DNA from 4 places in the Variovorax endophyticus genome. Region 4 is predicted to be linked to each of the others. Evidence: predicted binding sites of a transcription regulator. Region 4 holds the regulator's gene; each other region holds the start of a gene.
What was found. Region 4 encodes sigma-54, which starts transcription at its own class of promoters, with help from an activator protein. Its sites were predicted from a motif close to TGGCANGNAANCTGCTTT; they were not measured.
Positions count from the first base shown of each region.

Region 1: the regulator sigma-54 is predicted to act here: its motif matches at 2,507-2,524, upstream of KV106_RS19005 (BMP family protein).
Region 2: the regulator sigma-54 is predicted to act here: its motif matches at 2,272-2,289, upstream of atzF (allophanate hydrolase).
Region 3: the regulator sigma-54 is predicted to act here: its motif matches at 5,564-5,581, upstream of KV106_RS08420 (pilin).

Region 1 is NZ_JAHUTH010000014.1:8,161-15,207, reverse strand. Features, by position in the region: gene KV106_RS19020 (TetR family transcriptional regulator) at 1-406, opposite strand, end outside; gene KV106_RS19015 (amidase) at 403-1,572, opposite strand; gene KV106_RS19010 (cysteine hydrolase family protein) at 1,608-2,405, opposite strand; gene KV106_RS19005 (BMP family protein) at 2,583-3,575, shown strand; gene KV106_RS19000 (ABC transporter ATP-binding protein) at 3,575-5,209, shown strand; gene KV106_RS18995 (ABC transporter permease) at 5,206-6,288, shown strand; gene KV106_RS18990 (ABC transporter permease) at 6,285-7,047, shown strand, end outside.
Region 2 is NZ_JAHUTH010000032.1:13,633-20,679, forward strand. Features, by position in the region: gene KV106_RS31985 (AmpG family muropeptide MFS transporter) at 1-1,140, opposite strand, end outside; gene KV106_RS31990 (M48 family metallopeptidase) at 1,230-2,084, shown strand; gene atzF (allophanate hydrolase) at 2,321-4,036, shown strand; gene KV106_RS32000 (ABC transporter substrate-binding protein) at 4,075-5,076, shown strand; gene KV106_RS32005 (ABC transporter permease) at 5,081-5,908, shown strand; gene KV106_RS32010 (ABC transporter ATP-binding protein) at 5,905-6,738, shown strand; gene KV106_RS32015 (DUF4089 domain-containing protein) at 6,753-6,959, shown strand; gene KV106_RS32020 (AtzE family amidohydrolase) at 6,956-7,047, shown strand, end outside.
Region 3 is NZ_JAHUTH010000005.1:90,581-97,627, forward strand. Features, by position in the region: gene KV106_RS08395 (TerC family protein) at 11-700, shown strand; gene KV106_RS08400 (Stp1/IreP family PP2C-type Ser/Thr phosphatase) at 747-1,550, shown strand; gene KV106_RS08405 (FHA domain-containing protein) at 1,626-2,276, shown strand; gene KV106_RS08410 (CHASE2 domain-containing protein) at 2,334-4,595, shown strand; gene KV106_RS08415 (3',5'-cyclic-nucleotide phosphodiesterase) at 4,622-5,425, shown strand; gene KV106_RS08420 (pilin) at 5,650-6,126, shown strand; gene KV106_RS40005 (pilin) at 6,179-6,637, shown strand; gene KV106_RS08430 (GspH/FimT family pseudopilin) at 6,947-7,047, shown strand, end outside.
Region 4 is NZ_JAHUTH010000005.1:265,711-272,757, forward strand. Features, by position in the region: gene KV106_RS09140 (LysE family translocator) at 1-259, shown strand, start outside; gene KV106_RS09145 (phospholipase D family protein) at 269-1,861, opposite strand; gene KV106_RS09150 (RNA polymerase factor sigma-54) at 1,872-3,461, opposite strand; gene lptB (LPS export ABC transporter ATP-binding protein) at 3,492-4,286, opposite strand; gene lptA (lipopolysaccharide transport periplasmic protein LptA) at 4,283-4,996, opposite strand; gene KV106_RS09165 (thiol:disulfide interchange protein DsbA/DsbL) at 5,196-5,843, opposite strand; gene KV106_RS09170 (SPOR domain-containing protein) at 6,031-6,795, opposite strand; gene argS (arginine--tRNA ligase) at 6,807-7,047, opposite strand, start outside.

The sequences.
Region 1 (7,047 bases), on a different contig from region 4:
GGTTCGAGCGCGCGAGATGCCGTGCCTCGTTGAGGTTCTCGAAGGCCAGCAGTTTGCGCAGCTGCGGGTGCGTCGCGAAGTGGTGGTCCACGAAATCGGCGATGTGCAGCAGGCCGGTCAGCGGCTCCTCGGCCTCCGGGTCCAGCCGGAGTTCTTCGTGCCGCAGGTCGGCCATCACCGCCTCGAGCACGGCGACGTACAGGTCGTCCTTGCTCCCGAAGTAGTGGTACAGCATGCGGATGTTCGTGCCGGCGAGCCGTGCGATGCGTTCGGTGCGCGCGCCGCTGTAGCCCTCGTTCGAGAACTCGTCGATCGCCGCTTCCAGGAGCTTCGCGCGCGTGAGTGCGGCGTCGCGCCGCGCGATCGTCTCCTGGGCCGGCGCCTGCCGTGGGGAAAGTTTGCTCATCGTGTGGATGGGGATGCAGGCGCTAGTGTCGCGGCAAGTTCGAGCAGCCGTTCGTCATTGCCCCTGGCCGAGATGAAGGATGCGCAAGGCGGCAGGCCCTCGGCAGCCGGCAGCGCAAACACCACCTGCGGCAGCCCCGCATGGCCGGCCACCGCGCCGAGCGCCAGTGCGCGCTCGTAGAAGGCCCCGCGCTGAGCCGCATCGGCCCGGCGCGACAGCGCGAAGCAGGGTGCAGCGGGAATCAGCCACGCCTCGTCGGGGTCCATCCTCTGCGCCAGCCGCGCGGCGGCCTGCGCGCGCCAGTCGCTCCAGCGCATTCCCTGTGCGGCATCGAGCGCCAGCGCCGCCTCGAAACGCGGCGCGATGGCGGCGCCGAAGCGCGGCCGCTGTCGCCGGATCCACGGGCCGACGTGGGCCTGGATCTCCAGGCCCTGGAGCACGGCATAGGCTTCGAACCAGTCTCGCCAGTCGCTGCCGCCATAGGCGCTGCGCTCGCTGTCGATGCGCATCAGACGGGCCCACGCGGCCAGCGGCTCGCGCACCGCGGGCTCCGCCAGCGCCAGCGCGTCCGTGGCTACGCACAGGCGCAGGGGCGGCGCGGGTCGGTCGCTGCCGATGCGGGCTTCGATGCCGAGCAGCGCATGGCCGGCGCGGCGCAGCAGGTCGGCATCGCGCGCGAACCACCCCACCGTGTCGTAGCTCGGTGCGAAGGGCAGGACCCCGTCGAGCGGGATCCGGCCGTGCGTGGGCCGCATCGCGGCGACCCCGCAGAACGCCGCCGGTACGCGCACCGAGCCGCCTGTGTCGGTGCCCAGCGCCAGGTCGACCTCCGCCCATGCGACCGCGGCGGCGCTGCCGCTGGACGACCCACCGGGCAGCCGATCGGGGTCGCGCGGATGGCGCGGCGCGCCGTAGTGGGCGTTCTCGCCCTCCAGGCTGAAGGCGAGTTCGTCGCTGATCGTCTTGCCGACGACCTGCGCGCCTGCGCCGCGCAGCGCGGCCACGCAGGGCGCGTCGTGCACGGCCGGCGCGTGGCTTGTGGCCCAGTCCGGGTTACCGCCGCCGGTGACGGCGCCTGCGATGTCGATGAGGTCCTTCACGCCCAGGCGCACCCCATTCAGCGCGCCAACGCCGGTGGCGGGCCGCTCGCAGCGGGGGCCGGGCATCCAGCCGCCTGATCCGTGCGCTGTCTCCGTGTGCATCAGGCGGGCAGCGCCGCGAGCACGGCGGCCGAGTCGGTCACGAAGCCGAAGCACTTCTTGACGTTCCAGATCGTCGCCTCGGTGCAGAAGTCCGGCGAGCTCGTGGCGCAGCAGTCGCTCAGCATCACGCAGCCGTAGCCCAGGAAGTTGGCGTCGGTGAGCGTGTGCAGCACGCACTGGTCGGTGTTGCAGCCCGCGAAGAGGATGCTGCGCACCCCGAGGTTGCGCAGGATGCTGTCCAGCGGCGTGTCCCAGAAGCCGCTGATGCGGTGCTTGTCGACCAGAAAGTCGCCTTCGTGCGGTGCGAGCTCGTCCACGATGGCCGCGGCCCACGAGTCCTTCTGCAGCACGTGGCCCTTGCCGCCGGGCAGCGGGTCGCCCAGGCCGACGCCCGTGCCGCTGTTCTTGTACAGATGGATCTGGTTGGGCGGCATGTTGGCCAGGTCCGGGCGGTTGCCCCAGTTGACCCAGACGACCGGCACGCCGGCGCGGCGCAGCCCGGGCAGCAGCTTCTGCAGCGGGGCGATCGGCGTGCGGTCCGCCGCATAGTTGCCGCCGATGTGGTCGACCCATCCGCCCTCGGTGCAGAAGTCGTTCTGCAGGTCGATGATGACGATGGCCGTGCGGCGCAGGTCGAGCACCACGTTCTGCGGCTGCGCCTGCACCCGGGCGCGCAGCGGCGCGGGCGGCTCCACGGACATATCGACCTCGCGCTCGCTGGCGACCCAGTAGTACTGCTGGCCCAGGCCCAGGGCGCCGTCGGGCCGGGCATCGGGAAGATAGGGGTGGCGTTTCATCAAAGGCTCCGGTGGTGTGCGGGCGAAGGGCGCATCGCCGCAGGCTGGTGCATTCGTTGCGGTCGCCGCACCGATATGCGGCAAAAAGTCGGCGAATTCACTGGCACTGTTATTGCGATGCGTTGTCGGTAAGTAATTGATTAGTTACTTAACCCCCCAACTAGCGAAAGGCATGCCATGCAGATTCCGTCTCCCTCCCGCCGCGCCGCCGTCCTCGCAGGCGTCAGCGCCTTCACCGCCCTCACCGCCCTCGTGCTGAGCCTGCCGGCCTCGGCCGCCGATCCGATCGCGGTCGGCATCCTCATTCCCGGATCCAAGTCGGACAAGGGATGGATGGAGTCCGGCTACGACGGCCTCGTGGCCGCACAGAAGGAGTACGGCGCCAGGATCAAGGTGCAGATGATCGAGAACATCAACTACGCCGACATGGAGCAGGCGCTGACCAACCTGGCCAGCAAGAACGCGCTCGTGATCGGCGTCGGCGGCCAGACCCAGGCCGCCGTGCTCAAGGTGGCCAAGCGCTTCCCCAAGACGCACTTCTCGATCGTCGGCGGCAACAAGGCCGAGGAGACGGCCAACGTGGCCGGCTACGACGTGAAGCAGGCCGAGATCGCCTTCGTCGCGGGCGCCGCCGCCGCGATGCTCTCGAAGAACGGGGCCGTGAGCTACGTGGGCGGCATGGAGATCCCTTCCATCGTCAACGCCGGCAAGGAGTTCGGCAACGGCGCCAGGTACATCAAGCCCGGCATCAAGTACTTCGAGAACTACACCGGCGACTTCGACAACGTGGCCAAGGCCAAGGAAGCCACGCTGGCGGCCATCGCGCAGGGCGCCGATGTGCACTATCACATCCTGAACCTCGGCCTGCGCGGCATGGAACAGGCGGCCAAGGAGAAGGGCACGAAGATCGTCGGCAGCTACACCAACCGCTGCGGCACCGATCCGCTCTATCCCGCCTACAGCATCACCGGCGTCGGCTATCAGGTGCAGTACGCCATCAAGGAGGCCGTCGGCGGTACCTGGAAGGCCGGCTACAAGCCCTTCGGACTGGCCATGGGGCCGAACGCATCGGACATGGTCATCTGCGGGGCGACCGACGAACAGAAGGCCAAGCTCGAGCAGATCAAGAAGGACATCCTGTCCGGCAAGATCAGGGTGCTGGAGGGTTGATGCGCGAGCGCCACGCCATCGGCCTCGGTGACGGCATCAGCGACGGCGGCCCGGGGTTCGCCGCAACGCCGGCCGCCGCGCCGCTGCTGAAGCTGGAGGGGCTGTCCAAGCGCTTCGGCGCGCTGCAGGCGCTGCAGGACGTCTCGCTGGCGCTCCATCCCGGCGAGGTCCACTGCCTGCTGGGCGAGAACGGCGCCGGCAAGTCCACGCTGTGCAATCTCATCTTCGGCGTGCACGCCGCGGACGCGGGCGAGATGACGCTGGCCGGCGGAGCGTTTCGCCCGCGCTCGCCGGCGGATGCCCTTTCGCACGGCATCGCGATGGTCCACCAGCACTTCAGCCTCGTGCCCGACATGACGGTGCTCGACAACCTGCTGCTCGGCCAGGTGCGCGGCGTGCTCGACCGCAAGGCCGGCGCGGCGCGTATCGCCGCGATGCGGGAGCGCTACGGGCTCGCGCTCGATCCGCATGCGAAGGTGCAGGACCTGTCGGTGGGCGAGCGCCAGCGCGTGGAAATCGTGAAGTGCCTGGTGCGCGAGCCGCGCCTGCTGGTGCTCGACGAACCGACCGCCGTGTTGCTGCCGCAGGAGATCGAGGCATTGCTCTCGGTGTGTACGCGCGTGGCGCAGCAGGGCTGCGGCGTCGTGCTGGTCACCCACAAGCTGGCCGAGATCCAGCGCGTTGCGCGGCGTGCGACCGTCCTGCGCGGCGGCCGCGTGGTGGCGCGCTCGGACGCGCCCGCACAGGACATCGACGCGCTGGTGCGCGCGATGATCCAGCGCGACCTGCAGGCGCCTGCCGCCACGCCGGTACGGGGGTCTCGTGCATTCCGGCCGGCACCGGGCAGCCCGGCGCGCGAGGCGGCGCTGCTGGCCGACGGCCTCTCCGTGCGCGACGCCGATGGCGTGGTGCGCCTGGACAACTTTACCCTGCTGGTGGAGCCGGGCGAGATCGTGGCCATCGCCGGCGTCGAGGGCAATGGCCAGAGCGAGCTGGGCGCGGTGCTTTCGGGAATGCTGCGTCCCACCGAAGGGCGCTATTTCGTCTGCGGCGAGGACATGACGCGCGTCACGCCGCGCCAGCTCAGCGCTGCGGGCTGCGGCGTGGTGCCCGAAGACCGGCATGCGCTGGCCTGCGTGACAGGCATGAACGTCGCAGAGAACATCATGCTCGACCGCCTGGACCGGTTCCGGCGCTTCGGCCTCCTCGACCGCGCGGCCATGCGCCGCGAGGCGCTCGACCTCATGCAGCGCTACGACGTGCGCGCTGCCAGCCCCGACGTGCCGTTCGGAGGCCTTTCGGGCGGCAACCAGCAGAAGGCGGTGCTCGCGCGCGAGCTCACGCTCGAGGGCCTGCGCTTCCTGCTGGCGGCGCAGCCCACGCGCGGCCTGGATGTCGGCGCGGTCGAGGCCGTCTACGGCCACATCCGGGCCGCCGCGGACCGCGGGGTCGGCGTGCTGCTCATCTCGTCGGAGCTCGACGAACTGCTGAGCGTCGCCGACCGCGTGCTGGTGCTCTACCGGGGCCGGGTGATGGGCGCATGCCCCACGGCGGACGCGGACCGCGCGCGCATCGGTGCCTGGATGGCCGGGCACCGTGACAAGGAAGATGTTGCAGAGGAGGTCGCCTCATGAGCGGTCCTGTACTTGCTTGGTCGCGGCTCAGGCCGACCCCTGCGCTGCAGGTTTCGGCAGCCGCCGTGCTGCTGGCCTTTGGCGTCGGTGCCTTGCTGATCGCCGCGCTCGGCGTGCCCGTGGGCGATGCGCTCGCCGCGTTCGCGGACGGCGCCTGGGGCTCTTCCTATGCGCTGGCCGCCTCGATCAACCGTGCGCTGGTGCTCATGCTGGTCGGCTTGGGTTTCATCCTGGCCGAGCGCGCGAACCTCACGAACGTGGGCGGAGAAGGGCAGATTGCCGTCGGCGGCATCACGGCCACGGCGCTCGCGCTGTGGCCACCAGTGGCGCAGCTGCCGTGGGGGCTGGCCTTCATCGTTCCGATGCTCGGCGCCTGCGCGGCGGGCGCGTTCTGGGGCGGCATCGCCGGCGTCCTGCGCGTCAAGATGGGCACCAACGAGGTCATCGCGACCTTGCTGCTTTCCTTCATCGCCATCTGGATGGTGTACGGCAGCGTGCAGTCCGAGCACCTGCTGCGCCGGCCGATGACGAGCAGCGCGACGCTGCCCGAGTCGCTGGAGATTCCGGTGGCGACCCAGCTGCCGCTGCTCACCGGCGATGCAGGCACGCCGCTGCATGTCGGCCTGGTGATCGGGGTGGTGCTGGCGGTGGCGGTGGCGCTGCTGCTCAACCGCACGGTGACGGGACTGCAGCTGCGCGCGACCGGCCTGAACCCGCGCGCGGCTCGCCGCGCCGGCATGCCCATCGACCGCCTCGCCATCGGCGCGCTCTGCGCAGCCGGCGCCTTCGGCGGACTTGCCGGCGCCTTCATGCTGCAGGGCGAGCAGTACACGCTCAAGGCCGGTTTCTCGTCGGGCTACGGCTTCGACGGCCTGGTGGTGGGCCTGCTCGCACGCGGCAGCGCGACCGGCGTGGTTGCGGGCTCGCTGCTCTTCGGCTTCCTGCGTTCGGGCGGGATCAACATGGAAATGGTGGCGCAAGTGCCCACCGCCCTGGTCGTGGTGATCCAGGGTCTCATCATCGTGACGCTCGCCGGGGCAGCCATCGGCATCCAGCGCATGGAGGCGCGACGCAAATGATCGATCCCGAACTGGCCGCCGTCTTCGTCGGCTCGAGCATCCGGCTCGCCGCGCCGCTGCTGCTCGCCGCCACCGGAGAGCTCGTGAGCGAACGGGCCGGCGTGCTCAACATGAGCGTGGAGGGCCTCATGCTGGCCGGCGCCTTTGCAGGCGCCACCGCCTCGTGGGCCACCGGCTCGCCGTTGCTCGGCCTGCTCTGCGGCGTGCTGTGCGTGCTGCCCATCGCGTGGCTGCAGGCCTTTCTGAGCATCACGCTGCGCGCCAACCAGATCGTCACCGGCATCGGCATCAACATCCTGGTGCTCGGCGCGACCACCCTGGGTTACCGGGCGATCTTCGGCAGCCGCTCGCGCGCCGAGATCCCGGGCCTGGACAAGTGGGCGCCACCCGGCCTGTCGGAGATCCCGCACCTGGGCGAGCAGGTCTTCCGGCAGGCATGGCTGCTCTATGCCGCCATCGTGCTGATCGTGTTGGTGGGCTGGGTGATGCGCGCCACTGCGCTCGGCCTGGCGATCCATGCTGCGGGCACGTCGCCGCAGGCGGCGAGCCATTCGGGGTTGAAGGTGAGCCGCATCCGGTACGGCGCTGTGCTGTTCACCGGCTTCATGTCCGCGCTGGCGGGCTGCTTCCTGTCGATCGGTGACATCCACACCTTCACGGAAGGCATGACCGGCGGCGCCGGCTACCTGGCGATCGCGGCGGTGATCTTCGGCAACTGGCGCCTCGGCCGGACCGTGATGGCCTGCTGTCTCTTCGGAG
Region 2 (7,047 bases), on a different contig from region 4:
GGCCGCCGAGGCGATGCCGCCCGCGAGGTTGTCGGCCGAGACCACGGCGATCAGGGCCGTCAGGTCGTGGCCGCGCGAGGCCAGCCAGGCGAACAGCAGGTTGCTCGCCGCGCTGAGCACCGCGCCCAGCATCAGCACCCGCATCACGCCCAGGCGCATCGACAGCACGCCGCCGACGAAGGCGCCCACCAGCGTCATGACCACGCCGTAGATCTTGCTGACCGTGGCCACCTCGTCCTTGGTGAAGCCCATGTCGACGTAGAAGGGGTTGGCCATGATGCCCATCACCACGTCGCTGATGCGGTAGATCGCGATCAGCGACAGGATCAGCACCGCCTGCCACTTGTAGCGGCGGATGAAGTCGGCGAAGGGCTCGACCAGCACGTCGCGCAGCCATTCGGCGGCATTGCGCGGCGCCGACAGCGAGCGCTTCGCGGGCTCGGGCGACAGCAGCACCGTGAGCACGCCCACGAGCATGGAGCCGGCCATCACGAGGTAGGCCGTCTTCCAGGCGCCATTCTGGTAGGCCGCGCCGGCCGCCGCGCCCACCGCCGGCGCGGCCGGCGCGACCTCGGCCCAGGCCGCCACCCACAGCACCCCGGCCCCGGCCCAGATCATCGCGAGCCGGTAGCCGGTCTGGTAGGCCGCGGCCAGCGCCGCCTGCTTGCGCGTTTCGGCCGACTCGATGCGGAAGGCGTCGAGCGCGATGTCCTGCGTGGCCGAGCCGAAGGCCACCAGCAGCGCGCACCAGACCATCGGCACGAGGCCCTGGCGCGGATCGTTGACCGCCATGCCGACCAGCCCCGCGATCACCATCCCCTGCGCCAGCAGCAGCCAGCCGCGCCGGCGCCCGAGCAGCGTGGTCAGCGGCGGCAGCGGCAGCCGGTCGACCAGCGGCGCCCACACCCATTTGAAGCCGTAGGCCAGGCCGACCCAGCTCAGGTAGCCGATGGTGGCGCGGTCGATGCCGGCCTCGCGCAGCCGGAAGCTCAGCGTGCCCAGCACCAGCAGCAGCGGCAGCCCGGCCGAGAAGCCCAGCGCCAGCATGCGCAAGGTGGCGGGTTCGAGGTAGACCTTCAGGGCGTCGCGCCAGGGCGGCGAACCGGCGGCGGTGGATTCGGCGGGCGGGACGGAAGACATGTGGGAGCGATTGTCCATGAGTGCCGCGCCGGTCGGCCGCCGGGTCATCCACCAAGGCGTCTTCATTTGTTCCTATCATCCGGCCCCATATGTGCACACGCTGCGATCGCTCCGCCCCGGTCCTCTCCCATGCCTCGGCCTGGCAGCCTCGGCGCGCCTTCCTGCTGGCCGCGGCCGGCGCGGCATTGAGCGGGCCGGCACTCGCGCAGGTCGACGTCGGCAATGCCTCGGTGGCGCGCAACCTCGTGCCGGCCGACCGCATCGAGGCCGCGGGCGGCCAGCAGTACGGCGAACTGCTGGAGCAGGCGCGCGCCAAGAACGCGCTCGCGGGCGACGGCAATCCGCAGCTGCAGCGGCTGCGCGCCATCGCCAACCGGCTGATCCCCTTCGCCACGCCCTGGAACAGCCGTGCGCGGCAATGGAAGTGGGAGGTCAACCTGATCGGCAGCAAGCAGATCAACGCCTTCTGCCTGCCGGGCGGCAAGATCGCCTTCTTCACCGGCATCCTCGAGCAGCTCAAGCTCACTGACGACGAGGTCGCGATGGTGATGGGCCACGAGATGGCCCATGCGCTGCGCGAGCATGCGCGCGCCCGCATGGCCAAGAGCGCGGGCACCGGCGCCGCGCTCTCGATCGGTGCGCAGCTGCTCGGCCTGGGGCAGGTCGGCGACCTCGCGGCGCGCGCGGGCACCCAGCTGCTCACGCTCAAGTTCAGCCGCGGCGACGAGACCGAGGCCGACCTCGTCGGCCTGGAGCTCGCGGCGCGCGCCGGCTACGACCCGAAGGCCTCGGTCTCGCTGTGGAACAAGATGGCCACGGCCTCGAAGAACCAGGGCGGGCTGAGCTTCCTCTCGACGCACCCGAGCGGGCCGGACCGGATCGCCAAGCTGCAGGCGAATCTGCCGAAGGTGGAGAACCTGTACCGGGACGCCAAGAAGAGCTGAGCGCCCTGTCTTCCTCCTTCCCCCTCTGGGGGAAGGCCGGGATGGGGGCACCGGGCGGTGGACAAGGCCCGCAACGATGGCAAGGCCCGGTGCCCCCACCCCAACCCTCCCCCAGCGGGGGAGGGAGCCATACATAAATACTTGAGCGGCTGATGCCATAGGCGCGTCGGCAGCGGCCCGTGCACGCTGGCACGCCGCTTGCATCTCGACTTGTACACAAGTTTGGATGCCTGATCATGGTGCATGACGAGAAAGACCCGGCCGCCGCGGCGTGGATCCTGCGTTTCGCGCAGCCGCTGACGCGCGAGAACGACGACACGCGGGAAGCCACGCCCGCTACCACCCCCGCCCCGCTCGCGGGCCTGCGCTTCGCCGTCAAGGACAACATCGACGTCGCCGGCGTGCCCACCACCGCCGCCTGCCCGGCCTTCGACCGCCTGCCGGCCGCCCATGCGGCCGTGGTGCAGCGGCTGCTCGACGCCGGTGCGTCGCTGCTCGGCAAGACCAACCTCGACCAGTTCGCCTGCGGCCTCAACGGCACGCGCTCGCCCTATGGCGAGGTCGGCAATGCCTTCGATGCCAGCTATGTCTCGGGCGGCTCGAGCTCGGGTTCGGCCCGCGTGGTCGCCACCGGCGAGGCCGACTTCGCGCTCGGCACCGACACGGCCGGCTCGGGCCGCGTGCCCGCGGGCCTCAACAACATCGTCGGCCTCAAGCCCTCGCGCGGGCTGCTGAGCACCGCCGGCGTGGTGCCGGCCGCGCAGAGCGTCGACTGCGTCTCGATCTTCGCGCGCACGGTCGCGCTCGCGGTCGAGGTGCTGCAGGCCGCGCTCGGCTTCGATGCGCGCGATCCCTACTCGCGCGACATCGCGCTCGATGCCGAGCCCTTCCCCGCCGCCTTCCGCTTCGGCGTGCCCGACCGCCTCGCCTTCTTCGGCGACACGCTGGCCGAGGCCGCCTTCGCCGACGCGCGCCGGCGCCTCGAGGCGCTGGGCGGCACGGCCGTCACCGTGCCCTTCGCGCCGCTGGCCGAGGCCGCCGCGCTGCTCTACGACAGCGCGCTGGTGGCCGAGCGCTATGCCGCGGTGCGCGCCTTCTTCGACCGCCACGAGGCCGAGGTCGTCGAGCCCGTGCGCGGCATCCTCGCGCAGGGCCGCGGCTACAACGCGGCCGACGTGTTCGAGGCCCAGACCCGGCTGCGCGCGCTCGCGCAGCAGGCCGAACCGATGTGGCGCGACATCGACGTGCTGCTGGTGCCCACCGCGCCCACGCACTACACGCGCGACGCGATGCGCGCCGACCCGGTGGCGCTCAACCGCAACCTCGGCGCCTACACCAACTTCGTCAACCTGCTCGACTACGCCGCGCTCTCGGTGCCCAGCAGCCTGCGGCCCGACGGCCTGCCCTTCGGCATCACGCTGATCGGCCGCTGCGGCAGCGACCTCGCGCTGGCCGAGCTGGGCCAGCGCTACCACCACGCCACCGGCCTCGCGCAGGGCGCGACCGGCGAGCCGCTGCCCGCGCCGCGGCCGATCCGTGGCCTCGCCCCGGCGCAGGCCGCGACGCTGCCGATCGCGGTGGTCGGCGCGCACCTCAGCGGCATGCCGCTCAACGGCCAGCTCACCGAGCGCGGCGCCGTGCTGCGCGAAGCCATCCAGACCGCGCCGCGCTACCGGCTGTACGCGCTGCCCGGCACCGTGCCGCCCAAGCCCGGCCTGCAGCGCAGCGCCGAGGGCGGCGCCGCGATCGCGCTCGAGGTGTGGGACCTGCCGCTGGCCGAGGTCGGCGGCTTCCTCGCGCTGATCCCCGCGCCGCTGGGCCTGGGCAGCGTCGAGCTGGCCGACGGCCGCTGGGTGCACGGCTTCATCTGCGAGGGCCATGCGCTGGCCGGTGCGGAAGAGGTCACGCGCCATGGCGGCTGGCGCGCCTATCTCGCGAGCCGCGCCGCCTGAATCCCTGTTGTCTTCGAACCCAGACCGAGGAGTCTTCCATGTCCATCTCCGACCTTCCTTCCTCCGCCTCGCGCCGACAGGTGCTGCAGGCCGGCGCCGCCGGCCTCGCGGTGCTCGCCGCGCCGGCGATCGTGCGCGCCCAGGCGGCACCGAAGATCCGCGTCGGCTTCTGGCCGGTGGCCGCGGGTCTGCCTTTCTTCGCGGCGGTCGAGCGCGGCTTCTTCAAGGAAGCGGGGCTCGACGTGGAACCGCAGAAGTTCGCGGGCGCGCAGCAGGTGATGGAAGCCATGCTCGCGGGCCGCTGCGACGGCAGCGCCAACGGCACCGGCTCGGCCAACCTCGCGATCGGCGAGATCGCGCAGCCGGGCCTGTTCAAGATCTTCTGCACCAACCCGAGCAACGCGAAGTTCGTGCTCGACGAGTTCATCGTCGCGAAGGACAGCCCGATCAAGGCCATGGCCGAGCTCGCGGGCAAGAAGGTGGCCTCGGGCCCGGGCATCCAGAACGTCACGCTGTGCAAGACCATGCTCGAGCGCGCGGGCGCCAAGGGCGTGTCGGTCAGCGAGCTGCCGATCGGCCAGCACGTGGCCGCGCTGGTGGCGGGGCAGGTCGATGCCTGCTACACGCTCGAGCCCACCGGCACCGTGGGCCGCATGAACGGCACCACGCGCGTGCTCGAGGCCGGCGTGGTCGCGCGCTACATCCTCGGCGACCCGATGGCGCCCTGGCATGGCGGCGCCGCCAGCCTCACGACCGAGTTCCTCAAGAAGAACCCCGACGCCGCGAAGAAGTACATCGCCGCCTATGCGCGCGGCGTGGAGCTGGTGCGCAGCCAGCCCGACGAGGCGCGCCAGTACATGAAGGGCTACACCGCCATCGAGGGCAAGCTCACGGCCGAGGTGCCGCTGGCCTCGTACATGCTCTACAACGAGTTCAAGCCCAGCGACGTCGCCTACTTCCAGAAGTTCTACGACCTGTTCACCGAGAAGGGGATCTTCGAGAAGAAGGTCCTGGTGGACGGCCTGCTCTACAAGGCCTGACGCCATGGCCGACAGCAGCACCACCGCTTCGCCCTGGGCACCGCCCGCGGGCAACGCCGCCTCCGCGGCACCGAAGGCGCCCGCCTGGGAGCGCTGGCTGCCGGCCATCGGGCCGGTCGTCCTGTTCATCGTCTGGGACCTGGTGGTGCGGCTCGGCTTCATCAAGCCGATCCTGCTGCCCTCGCCGGCCGACACCGTGGCCGCGCTCATCACCGGCCTGGCCGGCGGGCCGCTGCTCGTCGACTTCGCCGTCACCGTGTGGCGCACCGTGCAGGCCTTCGCGATCGCCGCCATCGTCGGCATGCCGCTGGGCGTGCTGCTGGGCAGCAACGAGCGCGCCTACCGCAGCGTCGAGTTCCTGATCGACTTCTTCCGCTCCACGCCCTCGTCGGCGCTGATCCCGCTGTTCCTGCTGATCTTCGGCGTGTCCGACATCAACAAGGTGGCGATCGCGGCCTTCGGCGCGCTGCTGATCGTGGTGTTCAACAGCGCCTACGGCGTGATCAACGCGCGCAAGCAGCGCGTGATGGCGGCGCGCGTGATGGGCGCCTCGCGCTGGCAGATCTTCAAGGACGTGCTGGTGTGGGAGAGCCTGCAGCCCAGCTTCGTGGGCCTGCGCTCGGCGGTCTCGATGGCGCTGGTGATCGTGATCGTGGCCGAGATGTTCATCGGCTCCGACAACGGCCTGGGCCACCGCATCATCGACGCGCAGCAGGTGCTCAACGTCAAGAGCATGTATGCGGCCATCCTCGCGGCCGGCGCGCTGGGCTACGTGCTCAACATCCTCTTCCTCGTGGCCGAGCGCCGCATCGTTCACTGGAGCGGCCGATGAAAGCCACGCCCGACATCGTCGTCAACGGCCCGGTGTATGCCGACGTGCCCAAGCCGGTGTTCAAGCCCGGCCCGGCGGGCACCCACATCACGATCCGCGGCCTCACCAAGTACTTCGCGGGCTGGCCGCTGTACGAGAACTTCGACCTCGACATCCCCAAGCACCGCATCGTCTCGGTGTTCGGGCCCAACGGCTGCGGCAAGTCCACGCTGATCAACATGATCGCGGGGCTGATTCCCATCGACAGCGGCGAGATCCTGTTCGACGGGAAACAGCGCAAGGACACCAAGATCGGCTACGTGTTCCAGAACTACCGCGAGGCGATGTTCCCGTGGATGCGCACCATCGACAACATCGCCTATCCGCTGAAGCTGGAAGGCCGCAGCAAGGCCGAGGTCGATCGCCGCATGGAGGAACTGGTCGCCTCCTTCGACGTCAAGTTCGACCTCAAGCGCTTTCCCTACGAGCTCTCGGGCGGCCAGCAGCAGACCGCGTCGATCATGCGCGCGCTCGCGCCGAATCCCGAGGTGCTGTTCCTCGACGAGCCCTTCTCGGCGCTCGACTTCGAGATGACCTTGTTCATCCGCGAGAAGCTGCAGGAGGTGTTCATGCAGACCGGCACCACCATGCTGCTGGTCTCGCACGACCTCGAGGAGGCCGTGTACCTGGCCGACGAGGTGCTGCTCCTGACCAAGCGCCCGACCAAGGTGGCCGAGATCCTGCGCTATGGCGATGCGCGCCCGCGCACGGTCGAGACCCTGAGCACCGAGAGCTTCGTCGCGATGAAAAAGCTGAGCCTCGACATCTTCCAGCGCGAAGTGCGCCGTTGAGAGGAGCCGACGCCATGACGCCCGAACAGATCGAACGCCACGTCGACGCGGCCGCGGCCGCGCTCGGCCTCCCGCTCTCGCCCGCCCACCGCGAGGGCGTGCTGCGCTACTTCGCGCTCGCGGCCGGCTTCGCGGCCACCATCGAGGCGGTGCCGCTGTCGGTGCACGACGAGGCGGCGGTGCAGTTCGTTCCGGTCTCGCCTTCGGAGGCCGGCCGATGAACGCCGCCAGCCTGATCGCCAGGGACGCGAGCGCCATGGCCGAGGCGGTGCGCCGCGGCGAGGTCAGCGCCAGTGCGCTGGCCGAGGC
Region 3 (7,047 bases), 180 kb from region 4:
GATCAGAGACATGGAACTTCTTCAAAGCACGGACTTCTGGATCGGCCTGATCAAGATCGTCTGGATCAACATCATCCTGTCGGGCGACAACGCCGTGGTGATCGCCATGGCGGCGCGTTCGCTGCCGCCCGAGCAGCAGAAAAAGGCGGTGCTGTTCGGCTCCGGCGCGGCCGTCGTGCTGCGCATCGTGCTGACGGTGGTGGCGGCCAAGCTGCTGGCGCTGCCTTACCTGCAGATCATCGGTGGCCTGCTGCTGCTGTGGATCGGCCTGCAGCTGCTCGGCGAGGACGACGAGGGCGAAGGCGACTCCAAGGAGTACGGCAGCATGATGGCGGCCGTGCGCACCATCCTGCTGGCCGACCTCGTGATGAGCCTGGACAACGTGATCGCCGTGGCGGCCGCCGCGCAGGGCAGCATGGTGCTGCTGGTGCTGGGCTTGGCGATCAGCATTCCGCTGGTGATCTTCGGCAGCACGCTGATGATCAAGCTGATGGAGCGCTTCCCCATCATCGTGATGCTGGGTGCCGCGCTGATCGGCTGGGTCGGCGGAGAGACCATCGTGAGCGACGTGTCGCTGCGCGAGGTGCTGGCGGCCAACCCCTGGCTGCACTACGCCGCTGCCGCGGCCGGCGCGCTGTTCGTGGTGGCGGTGGGCAAGCTGCTCCAGCGGCGCGCTCACGCGGCCGCGGCGCAGCACTGACGGCGGAAGCCACCACCGGGCAGCCGCTTCGCCGACACTTGCGACCATGGTAGGTGTCGGCACTTCCCTCTTCTCGACCCGTCCCCCGCTCTCGTGGGAGTTCGCGGCGCTGACCGACGTCGGCCGCGTGCGCGCCCACAACGAGGACGCGGTCCATGTCGATCCCGTGCTCGGGCTGGCGGTGCTGGCCGACGGCATGGGCGGCTACAAGGGCGGCGAGGTCGCCAGCGCGATGGCGGTGTCGCTGGTGCACGCGAACTTCCGGCGCTGGTACGTGCAGGCCGGTCCGCAGGCACCGGCCCGCGTCGTGCGGCGCGCGCTGCAGGCCGCGACCGACGAGGCCAATGCCGCCATCCTCGACGGCAGCCTGACCAATCCCCACCTGCAGGGCATGGGGACCACGCTGGTCCTGGCGGCCTTCGGGCCGCACCGCGTGATGGTGGGCCACATCGGCGACTCGCGCTGCTACCGGCTGCGCAACGACAAGCTCGAGCAGCTCACGCGCGACCATTCGCTGCGCCAGCAGCAGCTCGACGCGGGCGCCATCACGGCCGAGGAAGCGCTGTCCTCGCCCAACCGCAACCTCGTGACCCGCGCCGTCGGCGTCGAGGCCCAAGTCTTGCTGGAAATGCATGAACACACGGCCAGGCCCGACGATCTCTATATGCTGTGCTCGGACGGGCTCAGCGAAATGGTCCCGGACGCCCAGCTTTTCACGCTTCTGACGAGACAAGACGGTGGTATTGAGTCCAAGGTATCACTTTTGGCAAACATCGCCAACGAAAATGGCGGACGGGATAACATTTCTGTCATCCTGGCCCGGGCCAGCCTGCCTCGCACGGCAGCCTGACGAAATCGGCGGGGTGGCAAGTCCATCCGCCATGTCGTTTCGGGTCTCGCGACAATTGCAATCAGGGAGTCGGCAGTGCCGAGAATGAGTATCTCGATCGATGGTGTCGTCATCCGGGAAGTGACGCTCGCGAAGGACCGTACCACCCTCGGGCGGCGCGCCTACAACGACATCGTGGTCGACAATCTCGCGGTGAGCGGCGAGCATGCCGTCCTGACCTTGCGCGGTGGCGATGTCCAGATCGAAGACCTCAACAGCACCAACGGCACCTACGTCAACGCAGTGGCGGTGCAGAAGCGCACGCTCAAGGACAACGACGTCATCGAGGTCGGCGGCTGCCGCATCCACTACCGCGCGCGCAGCGTCGCGCCCGCGGCCGGCGTGCCGGTCCACGTCGCTGTCGCCAGCGAATCTTCCGCACCCATTCCCCTGTCGGCCGCGCCCACCGAATCGGGGGCGCTGGTCGAGCTCGGCGTGCCGGTGCTGCGCGTGCTGGCCGGCGAGAACGCCGGGCGCGACCTGCCGCTGCAGAAGGTCGTCACCACCGTCGGCAAGCCCGGCGTCGCGGTGGCGGTCGTCACGCGCCGGCGCCAGGGCTACGTGGCCGCGAGCGTCATGGGCGCCGTCCTGCTCAACGGCGAGCCGCTGGGCGCCGAGGCCGTGGCGCTGCACGAGAACGACCTGCTCGAACTCGGCACCCTGCGCCTGCAGTTCCAGCGGGTCTGAGCCGCGGGGCTTCCGTCGGCGAACCGGCTTCGATTCCCGTCCCGGTTCCGGTCGATCATGAGTGCACTGCGGCGCCATTGGGCGCGCATCGCCGTCACCCTGCTGCCCGTGCTGCTGGCGCTGGCGCACGCCACCGGGCTCTGGCATGCCGGCATGCTCGAGCGCCTCGACCACCTGATCTACGACGTGCGCCTGCGCGCCACCATGCCGGGCACCTTCGATCCGCGCATCGTGATCGTCGACGTCGACGACGCGAGCCTCGCGCGCCAGGGGCAATGGCCGTGGCCGCGCGACAAGGTGGCGCGGCTCGCGAGTGAGTTGCTGTCGCACCAGCAGGCCAGGGTCGTCGGTTTCGACGTCATGTTCGTCGAGCCCGACCGCAGCTCGAGCGTGGACCGCCTGCGCGAGCTGGCGAGCGGTCCGCTGCGCGGCATCCCCGGCTTCGCCGCCGAAGTCGAGAAGCTCGCGCCTTTGCTCGACAACGATGCCGTGCTGGCGCGCACGCTCGCGGGCCAGCCCGTGGCGCTCGGCTACTACTTCACGCAGGCCGAGACGCCGCGCGCCCGCGGCGCCTTGCCCGCCACGCCGCTGTGGCCCGCCGGTGCCCTGCCCGCGAAGGAGGGCTATACCACGCACTGGAACGGCTTCGGCGCCAGCCTGCCGGTGCTCGCGCAGGCCGCGCCCCGCGGGGGTTTCCTCAACACCCTGGTCGGCGAGAGCGACGACGGCGTGATCCGCAGCGTGCCGCTGATCGCGCGCTACGACGGCGACCGCGCCCAGCCCGGCTACTACGAGTCGCTCGCGCTGGCCGTCTACCGGCTCGCCAACGGTTCGCCGCCGGTGCTGCCCGCGCTGGTGCCCGGCAGTCCGGTCGCGCAGCTCGAGTCGCTGCGCATCGGCGAACTGCGCGTGCCGGTCGACCGCAATGCCAGCGTGCAGGTGCCGTTCCGCGGCCCGGGCGGCAGCCGCGGCGGCTCGTTCCGCTACGTGGCGGCCGCCGACGTGCTCGAGGGCCGGCTCGCGCCCGAGGAGCTCAAGGACAAGATCGTGCTCGTCGGCGCCACCGCGCCCGGCCTGCAGGACCTGCGCGCCACGCCCGCGGCCCCGTCCTTCGCCGGCGTCGAGGTGCATGCCAACATCGTCTCGGCGCTGCTCGACGACCGCCTGCTCGCCGTGCCCGACTACGCGCCCGGCTACGAAGTATTGAGCGTGTTCGTCGCCGGCGTCGTGCTGGCCATTGGCCTGTCGCTGCTGCCCGCGCTGCGCGCCGTGGCCTTCATGCTCGCCGTGGCCGCGGCGCTGGTCGGACTCAACACCTGGCTCTACGTCGCGCATGGCCTGGTGCTGCCGCTGGCCTCGGCGCTCGCGATGGTTGCGCTCGCCTTCCTGCTCAACATGAGCTGGGGCTACCTGGTCGAATCGCGCGCGCGCCGCGGCCTGGTGCAGCTCTTCGGCACCTACGTGCCGCCGCAGCTCGTCGACGAGATGCTGGAGCGCCCGGGCCGCTACAGCATGCGTGCCGAGAGCAAGACCATGACCGTCATGTTCTGCGACATGCGCGACTTCACGCGCTTCTCGGAGCAGATGTCGCCGGCCGAACTGCAGGCCTTCCTCAACACCGTGTTCAGCCGCCTCACCGACGTCATCACCGCGCACCGCGGCACCGTCGACAAGTACATGGGCGATTGCGTCATGGCCTTCTGGGGCGCCCCGCTCGAGACGCCCGAGCACGCCAGCCTCGCCGTGAATGCCGCGCTCGACATGGCCGAGGCGGTGCACGACATCAACCGCATCCACCGCGCCACCGGCCGGCCCGAGATCAGCATCGGCATCGGCATCAACAGCGGCGTCATGAGCGTGGGCGACATGGGTTCGGCCGCGCGGCGCAGCTACACCGTGGTCGGCGACGCGGTCAATCTGGCCTCGCGCCTCGAGGGGCTCAGCGGCCACTACGGCGTCGAGATCGTCGCCAGCGGCGCCACGCGGGAGCTCGCGCCGGCCTATGTCTGGCAGGAGCTCGACAGCGTCTTCGTCAAGGGCCGGGCCCAGGCCGTCGCCGTGTTCACGCCGCTGGCCGTCGCCTGGGACGAGGCGGCCGTCATCGCCGTGCGCGAGGCGCACCGGCTCGAGCGCTGGGCCGAGGTACTGGCCGCCTACCGGCGCCAGGACTGGGCCTTGGGCCGAAACTTGCTGGACCCCCTCCTCGTGGCCGATGCCAAAAAAGTCCTTTACCAGCTCTACGCGCAGAGATTAGCCTCGATGGCCTTGCGCCCGCACGACCCGTCGTGGGACGGTGCAACCCGGTTCGAAACCAAATGACAGACACAGACAAGGGGTCTCTCACAATGCAGGTTCGTGTGCTGGGTTGCTCGGGCGCTATCGCCAAAGACTGCCGCACCACCTCTTTCCTGGTCGACACCGACCTGCTCGTCGATGCCGGCACCGGCGTCGGCGACCTCACCCTCGACGAAATGGCCGGCGTCGACGACATGGTGCTCACGCACTGCCACCTCGATCACATCGCCGCCCTCCCCCTGATGCTCGACGCCGTCGGCGGCCGCCGCACCCGGCCGCTGCGCGTGCATGCGCTGCGCGCCACCATCGAGGCGCTGCGCGCCCACGTCTTCAACAACATCATCTGGCCCGACTTCGAGAGCATCCCGAGTCCCGAGACCCCCTTCGTCACCTTCCACGACATCGCCGTCGGCCAGACGCTGCTGCTCGGCAGCGCCACGCCCAAGCGCATCGAGGTGCTGCCGGCCGTGCACACCGTGCCCGCCTGCGGCTTCGCCGTGAGCCGTGCCGATGGCGGCGCCCATTGGGTCTTCAGCGGCGATACCGAGCGCAACGCGCCGTTCTGGGACCGGGTCAATGCCCTTGAGGTCGCGATGCTCGTCATCGAGACGGCCTTCAGCAACCGGGAGCAGGCGCTGGCGGAGCGCAGCCTGCATCTGTCGCCGACTATGCTGGCCGACGAACTGGCCCACATCGATCCGGGCAAGGACTATCCGATCTACATCACGCACACCAAGCCGGCCGAGACCGAGGAGATCATGAGCCAGATCGAAACCTTGGCGGGGCGGAAGGTGCGGGGATTGGCGCAGCGGGACATCCGCTGGCTGAAGGCGGATGGGATCCTGACCTTCTGAGTTCGGACGTTGCGCGACGCGGGTGACATGACAAATTTGTCGCCATGTGTCGCATCTTGATACACCTTCTGTCACATGCAGTAACGCGAATGTGGTCTGGGGTGACGCGTTAGGTCGCCGATGGGGCGGGAAATCGGGTGGCACGGATGCTGCGGAAGCTTCCTCGCTCCGGGGGGAGGACTCCCGGGAGTGACAACCAACCCAACCAACCTGGAGTTAGTGAAATGAACCGTCGTTCCATCGCACGCAAAGCGCAGAAGGGTTTCACCCTTATTGAATTGATGATCGTTGTGGCGATCATTGGCATCTTGGCTGCAATTGCTATTCCTCAGTATTCGAACTACACCTCGCGTACGCGTTCCGCGGCGCTGGTGGCAGAACTCGCTGCTTACAAAACAGCTGTTTCCGTTTGCTATAACGATACCCTTACCTTGACGGGTTGCAGCGCTGGTACAAATGGAATTCCGCCTGCAATTGCTGCTGGTGGCGCGGGTGCAACTAAGAATCTCTTGACTGTCGGTGTAACCGATGGCGTTATTTCGGGTACTGGCGGCGGTACGACTGCTGCGGGTGCGGCAATGGGCTTCACTGATACGCCCACCATCACTGCTGGTGCATCAGCAATGACATGGTCTATGGGCACGTCGACTATTTGCGATGCCACTCGCGGTCTGAAGCCTGGCCAGGGCGATTGCCCCTAATCTTTTCTTCATCAGAAAGCCGCCTTCGGGCGGCTTTTTCAATGAAGTCATCGTGAATCGCTACTTTCAAGTCATATGTCGCGGATTCACCTTGGTCGAGTTAATTGTGGTGATCGCTGTTATTGGGATTCTCACTTCCATAGCGGCGGCTCAGTATTCCAACTACGTATCAAGGACTCGGGCAAGTTCGGCTGCCATCGAATTGAAAAAAATGAAACAGGCGGTGAGTCTATGTGCCATGGAGACCGATATTTCAAATTGTGATGGTGGTAGCTTTGGCATTCCCTTGGCTGCTAGCTTTGCTACGACCAAAAATGTGCTGTCGCTCGATAGCATCGTTGGAGGAGTCATCACTGCGACCATTGGGGCAACGGATTCGGCTGGAGCGCCGTTAACAGTCATTTTGACTGGCAGTATAAACCCAGTAGGTGCGAATATCCTTTGGGTTAATAGTGGAACCAGTTGCGAATCTCCTCGTGGATTTCGTTCTGGAACTGGCGACTGTTCGTGAGTGGTGCAAATTAAATGATTGATTTTCGCCGAAATGTAATTTACTAGGGCAAAAAGAGATGAGAGAACTCTGAGGGGGAAATTCGAGAAATGGCCCGAGAGCAATTTTGAGCATCTGAGGAGAGCGCTCGCTAGCTCGAAGAACTGTCATGGAAGGGGAGCTACGGTTCGGATCCAGATGAACCTGCGAGTAGACGACGTTCATTCCGAACGCTTTCGGACGAACGGCTACTTAAAGGTGCGTGAATGGTGTCGTTAGGAGGAGGACAAACGTTACCATCGGAAACATTCATCACTTACGCGAACCACTGTGGACCAATGGTTTCTCGCTCGCCCTACGAGCGCACGTATTTCCCCAAAAAGAGCCTATCAAGGCTTTTCCCTGATCGAAGCCATTGTTGTTGTGGCTTT
Region 4 (7,047 bases):
CCCGAAGACGGCCGTGGTCTACGCGAGCATCTTCGCGGCCTTCCTGCCGCGCGAGGTGCCGCTGGTGCTGGCGCTCGCGGTGCCGGCCGTGATCTTCTGCATCGAGACCGGCTGGTACGCCATCGTCGCGCTCGCGCTGTCGTCGGCGGCGCCGCGCTCGGCCTACCTGCGCTACAAGACCTGGATCGACCGCGCGGCCGGCGGCGTGATGGGACTGCTGGGGCTGCGACTGGTGTGGTCGGCGGTGCGCGGGACCTGAGGCCGATTCCTAGAGCAGGCTCTCGGGCGTCAGCGGCGCCAGCAGTTCGAGCATGGTGCGATCCCAGAAGCCCGAGTCGGGCTCCTCGCTCAGCACCGTGGTCTTGCCGGCCTCCTCGCTGACCCACTCCAGGCGCGAGTCGCTGCCTTCTGCGAAGCGCAGCCTGTAGGCGCCCTGCTGCTTGAGCACCTCGAGCAGCTTCAGCGCCTGCTGCGCCATCTCGGGGCTGCGGATGAACAGGCCGATCTCGGTGTTGTGGACCTCGGAGCGCGGGTCGAAATTCATCGAGCCGACGAACAGGATGCGCCGGTCGATCACCGCCGACTTGGCATGCAGCCGGCCGACCGAGGTGCCGAACAGGCCCAGCCGCACGCTGCGGCGGGTGCGGTTGGTGCTGAGTTCGTAGAGCTCGGCGCCCAGGCGCAGCATCTCGGGCCGGTAGCGGCGGTAGGCGGTGTGCACCAGCGGCTCGTCGGTGGCGGCGAGCGAGTTGGTCACTACGCTGATCTTCACCTGGCGCCGGCGGATCTCGTTCATCACCTCGAGCCCCGCAGCGCCCGGGATCAGGTAGGGCGAGACGATGGTCACCTCGCTGCGCGCGCGGCGCATCTGCTCGACCACGTTGTAGCGCACGCTGTCGACGTCGAGCAGCGGCACGCCGCCGTACGAGGCGGTCTTGCCGATCACGCGGTCGGGCGAATCGGCATAGGCCTCGGCAGTGGTCCAGATCAGGCCGAGCCGGCCGGCATCGAGGTCCTCGGCGATCGGGCCGTAGCCCAGCAGGTCGTTGGGCGCGGGCTTCGGCGGCGGCGGCGTGGTGTCGGGGCCGGTGGCGGCCTCGAAGCGGCGCCGCAGTTCGTCGGGAGGCAATGCGCTCGCCACTACCGACTCGACCGGCCGCACGTAGGGGCTGTTCCAGTACTGGTCGAACAGGCTGCCCAGGCGCGGGATCAGCGCGCCCGTCACGAAGGTGTCGAGGTCGATGAAGTTCTCGCCCGCGGTGCGCCGGAAGTACTGGTTGCCGATGTTGCGCCCGCCCGCCACCGCCATCGCGCCGTCGGCGATGAACAGCTTGTTGTGCATGCGCCGGTTGACGCGGCTGAAGTCGAACAGCGAGGCTGTGAAGCGCGCGAGCAGGCTGCCGCGGCCGGCCGGAAAGGGGTTGAACAGGCGCAGCTCGACGTTGGGCGTGGCCGCGAAGCCGCGCAGCAGCTCGTCCTCGCCCGCGGTGTAGAGGTCGTCCATCAGCACGCGCACCCGCACGCCGCGCTGCGCGGCGTCGCGCAGGGTGCGCAGCAGGTAGCGGCCGGTCTCGTCGTTCTCGATCTGGTAGTACTGGACGTCGAGCGTGCGCTGGGCGCGGCGCGCGAGCTGGATGCGGGTGTCGAAGGCGAAGTCGCCGCCGGGCATGAGGCGAAAGCCGCTGAGGTCGGGGTCGGGCTGCGCGGCCAGCGCGATGCGCCCGAGCGCGGTGTCCTTCGACACGGCGATGGCCTTGGTGGGAGTGCGCGGGGCCTCGTCGGGCAACGAGGCGCAGCCGGCGGCCAGCAGCGTGGCCGCGAGGGCGGACATCCAGAGCCCAGACAGCAGGCGTCGGGCCATCGGCGGCTTTCTACAGGGCCTTGCGCAGGTTGGCGGGCGCGATGCGCAGCGCCTCGCGGTACTTGGCGACGGTGCGGCGCGCGCACTCGATGCCCTGCTCCTTGAGCATCTCGGAGATCTGGCTGTCCGACAGCGGCTTCTTCACGCTCTCCGAACCGACGAACTGCTTGATCAGCGCGCGCACCGCGGTGCTCGAGGCATTGCCGCCGGTCTCGGTGCCCAGCGCCGAGCCGAAGAAGTACTTGAGCTCGACCGTGCCGAAGGGCGTGGCCATGTACTTGGCGGTGGTCACGCGCGAGATGGTGGATTCGTGCAGCCCGAGCTCGTCGGCGATCTCGCGCAGCACCAGCGGGCGCATCGCGAGCTCGCCGTGCACGAAGTAGCTCTTCTGCCGCTCGACGATGGCGTTGCTCACGCGCAGGATGGTGTCGAAGCGCTGCTGGATGTTCTTGATGAACCAGCGCGCCTCCTGCAGCCGCTGCGACAGCGCCTGGCTGCCCTCGCCCTTGTGCGACTTGAGCGCGCCGGCATAGATGTCGTGCACGCGCAGCCGCGGCATCACCTCGGGGTTGAGCATGACGCGGAACTTCACGTTGGTGCCGCGGCCGGTCTTGGTGACGATCACGTCGGGAATGACGATGTTGCGCTCGACGTCGACGAAGCGGCGGCCCGGCTTGGGCTCCAGGCGCGCGATGACCTGCAGCGCCGAGCGCACCAGTTCCTCGTTGGTGCGCGTGAGCGTGGCCAGGCGCTTGAAGTCGCGCCGCGCGAGCAGCTCCATCGGCTGCTTGCAGATGGCGAGCGCGGTCTTGCGCACCAGCTCTTCTTCCTCGGTCTCGTCTTCGTCGGCCAGCGCGCGCAGCTGGATCGCGAGGCATTCGCCGAGATCGCGCGCGCCCACGCCCGCGGGCTCCAGGCTCTGCAGCAGGCCGAGCGCGACCTGGAAGTGGTGCACCAGCTCGTCGAACTGGTCGTTGTCGTCGCCCGCGAGGCCCGAGGCCAGCGCCGGCAGCGAATCCTCGAGGTAGCCGTCGTCGTTGAGCGACTCGATCAAAAAGCGCAGCGCAGCGCTGTCGTTCTCGTTGAGCCGCAGGCTCAGCGCCTGGCGGTGCAGGAAGGACTGCAGCGATTCCTGGCTGCGCGCGAGCTCGGTGGCATCGGCGCGCTCGTCGTCGCCGGTGCTGCTGTTGTTGCGCGCGGGCGCGTCGCTGCCCCACTCGCTGTCGTCGGGCGCCATGTCGACGGTGCCGTCGCCTTCCCAGTCGGGCTCGCGCTCGGGCGAGTCGAGGGCCGGCTCGGCCTCGGACGACGAGGCGGTCTCGGTGGACGTGGTCGAGGTCGAGGGCGCGGCGCCCGCGTAGTCGCTCTCGGCCTCGCGCTCGGTGTCCTCGCGCGGCGCGGGCGTGTCGGCGGCGTCGAGGCCGAATTCCTCGCGCGCGGCTTCCTCGGCGGTGCGCTCGAGGAAGGGGTTCTCGTCGAGCATCTGCTCGACCTCCTGGCTCAGTTCGAGCGTGGAGAGCTGCAGCAGTCGGATCGACTGCTGCAGCTGAGGCGTCAGCGCGAGATGCTGCGAAACGCGCAGCGACAAGCCTTGTTTCATGCCCTCAGGAAATGGCTGGCGCGAGGGTCATCACATGCGGAAGTGCTCGCCCAGGTAGACCCGGCGCACTTCGGCGTTGTCGACGATCTCCGAGGGCGTGCCCTGTGCCAGCACATGGCCGTCGCTGATGATGAAGGCGTGATCGCAGATGCCCAGCGTCTCGCGCACGTTGTGGTCGGTGATGAGCACGCCGATCCCGCGTTCCTTCAGGAAGCTGATGATGCGCTGGATCTCGATCACCGCGATCGGGTCGATGCCGGCGAAGGGTTCGTCGAGCAGGATGAAGCGCGGCTGGGTGGCCAGCGCGCGCGCGATCTCGACGCGGCGGCGTTCGCCGCCCGACAGCGCGAGCGCGGGCGAATCGCGCAGGTGGTCGACGCGCAGGTCGGCCAGCAGTTCCGACAGGCGCTCTTCCATGCGCTGCTTCGACAGCGCCTGCGGCCGGCCGTTGGCGTCGGGCTCGCGCTGCAGCTCGAGCACCGCGCGCACGTTCTCCTCGACCGTGAGCTTGCGGAAGATCGAGGCTTCCTGCGGCAGGTAGCTCAGGCCCATGCGCGCGCGGCGGTGGATCGGCATGTGGGCGATGGGCTCGCCGTCGATGGAGATCTCGCCCGCGTCGGCGCGCACCAGCCCGACGATCATGTAGAACGAGGTGGTCTTGCCGGCGCCGTTGGGGCCGAGCAGTCCGACGACTTCGCCCTTCTGCACGTCGAGCGAGACGTCCTTGACCACCTTGCGGCTGCCATAGCTCTTCTGCAGGCCGCGCGCGACGAGGCGGCTGCCCGGCACGCCGTTGGCTTCCTGGGTTCCGGCGGCTTCGATCACTTGCGCTCTTCCGCTTCGCCGCTGAGCGTGGTGCTCGGGCGCAGGCCGGCGCCCGGGGCCGGCGTGGGCGCCGGGGCCGCGGGACGGCGCGTGGCCGGGGCCGAGGCGCCCGGTGCCGCGGGCGCGGCCGACTTCGGCGTGAGGATGGCCTTGACGCGGCCGCCGCCGCCCGGTGCCGACACGCCGGCGTTCGGCGGCACGGTCGAGCCGTTGACGGTGTAGGTGTCGTTGCTCTGGTCGTAGACGATCAGCGCGCCGCTGCTCTCGTCGTTGGGCGTGGCGCCGACCAGGCGGCGCATGACGGCGCGGCGGATGAACTTGACGTTGTCGGCGCGGCTGTCGTACTCGATGACCTCGGACTCGCCCTCGATCCACTCGTCGCCGTTGCCGTTGCGCTTCTGCTTGTAATAGGCGAGCTTGCCGGGCGCCGCGGTGACCACGCCGTACTGGTAGCCCTCGGGGTCCTGGCGCACGTCGATGCGCGCACCGCGGATGATGATGGTGCCCTTGGTGACCACCACGTTGCCGGTGAAGACGCTGGTCTGCTTGAGATCGTCGTAGCGCATCGAATCGGATTCGATGTTCATCGGCTTGGTCCGGTCGGCCGTTTCGGCCAGGGCCGTGGCGGCGGAGCCGGCCACCAGCAGCGCGGCCAGCACGAGGCGGCCGGTGCGGCGAAGGGAGGAGGTGGGGTGAGAGTGCGATGTCATAGAGGCACGAAACTTGCTCTGCATTGTATGCGGCCCATCGCGCCAGACCCATGCGCGCGGATGAAAAAGCCCCGGGGCGGCGAACCCGGGCACGGCACCCCGCGGGATCGCCCCGCGTTCTGCCGACCGGCCGAATGACGGCCCGGCCGCCCCGGAACCCTCGATGGGGCCCGGCCTCCCGGCGGCCACGAAATCGAAATCAACCCTTGCGGGCTTCGCCGATCAGGAAATTGGTGACCGCCAGCGCCTTGTTCATGTTGCCGGCGGTCTCGCCGTCCACGTACCAGCGGCCGGCCACGGCCAGCGCGGGCACGCCGGCCACCTTGTAGGCGTCGGTCAGCTGCGAGGCGCGCTTGGCCTTGCTCGCCACGCCGAAGGAGGTGAACAGCTCCTTGAACTTCGCGGCGTCGAGGCCGCTCTTCTCGGCCCAGGTCACGATGTTGGCGTCGCCGTTGACGTTCTGGCGCTGGGCGTGGATCGCGCTGAAGACCTTGGGCTGGTACTCGTCGACCTTGCCCATTGCCTCGAGCGCGTAGTACAGGCGCTGCTTGGCTTCGACATCGTTGCCCACGAAGGGCACCGGCACGCGGCGCAGCACCACGTCGGCGGGCTTGCTCTTGGCCCAGGCCTCGAGCGCGGGCTCGAAGTCGTTGCAGTGCGGGCAGTTGTACGAGAAGAACTCGATCACCTCGATCTTGCCGGCCGGCGCATCGACCGGCACGCGCTTGTCGAGCACGAGGTATTCGGTGCCGGCCTTGGGCGCGCGGGCCTGGGCCTGCGCCGGCAGGTGGGCCAGCAGTCCGAGCGAACCGGCGGCGGCGGCCAGCGAGAAATCACGACGTTTCATGGGAAAGAGATCTCCAGTTGATAGACGGCAGACTGAGCCGGGCCGGTGAAGCGGAGTTCCCGCGCGCGGTGCTCGGGGCTCCGGGAAACCGGGGGCGGCGCGGACCGCGGCGAAGCTTAAAGAAAAACCATGACCGTTGTCGGGAAAGGCCACCACCGGATGGTGCCCTCCCCGGCCCGGGCGGCGCTCAGCGCTGGACGCGCACCAGCGCCGAGTCGAGGCCGGCGCCGTCCATCCGTTCCTTGAGGCGGTCGGCGTCGTCCTTCTTGTTGAACGGACCGGCGCGCACGCGGTAGACGGTGCGGCCGGCCTGCTCGCGCTCGGTCACGCGGGCCTCGACGCCCATCAGCGAGAGCTTGGCGCGCTGCGCCTCGGCGTCCTCGGTGGTGCGGAAGGCGCCGGCCTGCACGAAGTACATGAAGGGATCGGCGCCGCCGGAGCCGGTGGCGGCCGCGGCATTGCCGCTGCTCGACGACGGGGCGGCGGCCACCGTGGTGCTGCCGCCGACGCTGCCGGCACGCGCCCGGGCCAGGTCGCCGAGCGGATCGTTCGAGGGCGGCAGCGCATTGGCCTCGGCCGGCACCGGGGCGGGCCGCGCGGGCTTGGGCGCGACCACCACCGGCACCGGCGCCGTGGGCGGCGGGGTGCCGGGCGAGACCGCGGCGGTGGCGGGATTGGCGTTGTCGCCGGAAGGCGGCGCGCCGACCGGGCCGGCGGCCGCGGGACGGGGCTGCTGCGGCTTGCCGGCCAGCGGGGCGTTCGGATCCCAGTCGCGGTTCTTGCGCGCCTCGGCCTCGTCCTGCTCGGCACCGCCGCGCTGCGTCTTGGTGACGAAGGGGATCGGCACCTTGGTCACGTAGACCGCGATACCCAGCGCGACGCCCAGGCCGAGCACCAGGCCGATGATCAGGCCGATGACGATGTTGCCGCGTTGTCTGGTTGTCTTCTTCATGGTGAGGGGGTTCACATCTTGCGCGGCGCGGTGACGCCGAGGATCGCGAGGCCATTGTGCAGCACCTGCGCGGTCGCGGCGACCAGCGCCAGGCGCGCCAGCTTCACCGCCTCGTCGTCCACCAGGATGCGCTCGGCGTCGTAGTAGCTGTGGTACGTGGCCGCCAGTTCGCGCAGGTAGAAGGTGACGTCGTGCGGCGCGAAATCCTTGGCCGCGGCGCTCAGCATCTCGGGGTACTTGGCCAAGAGCAAC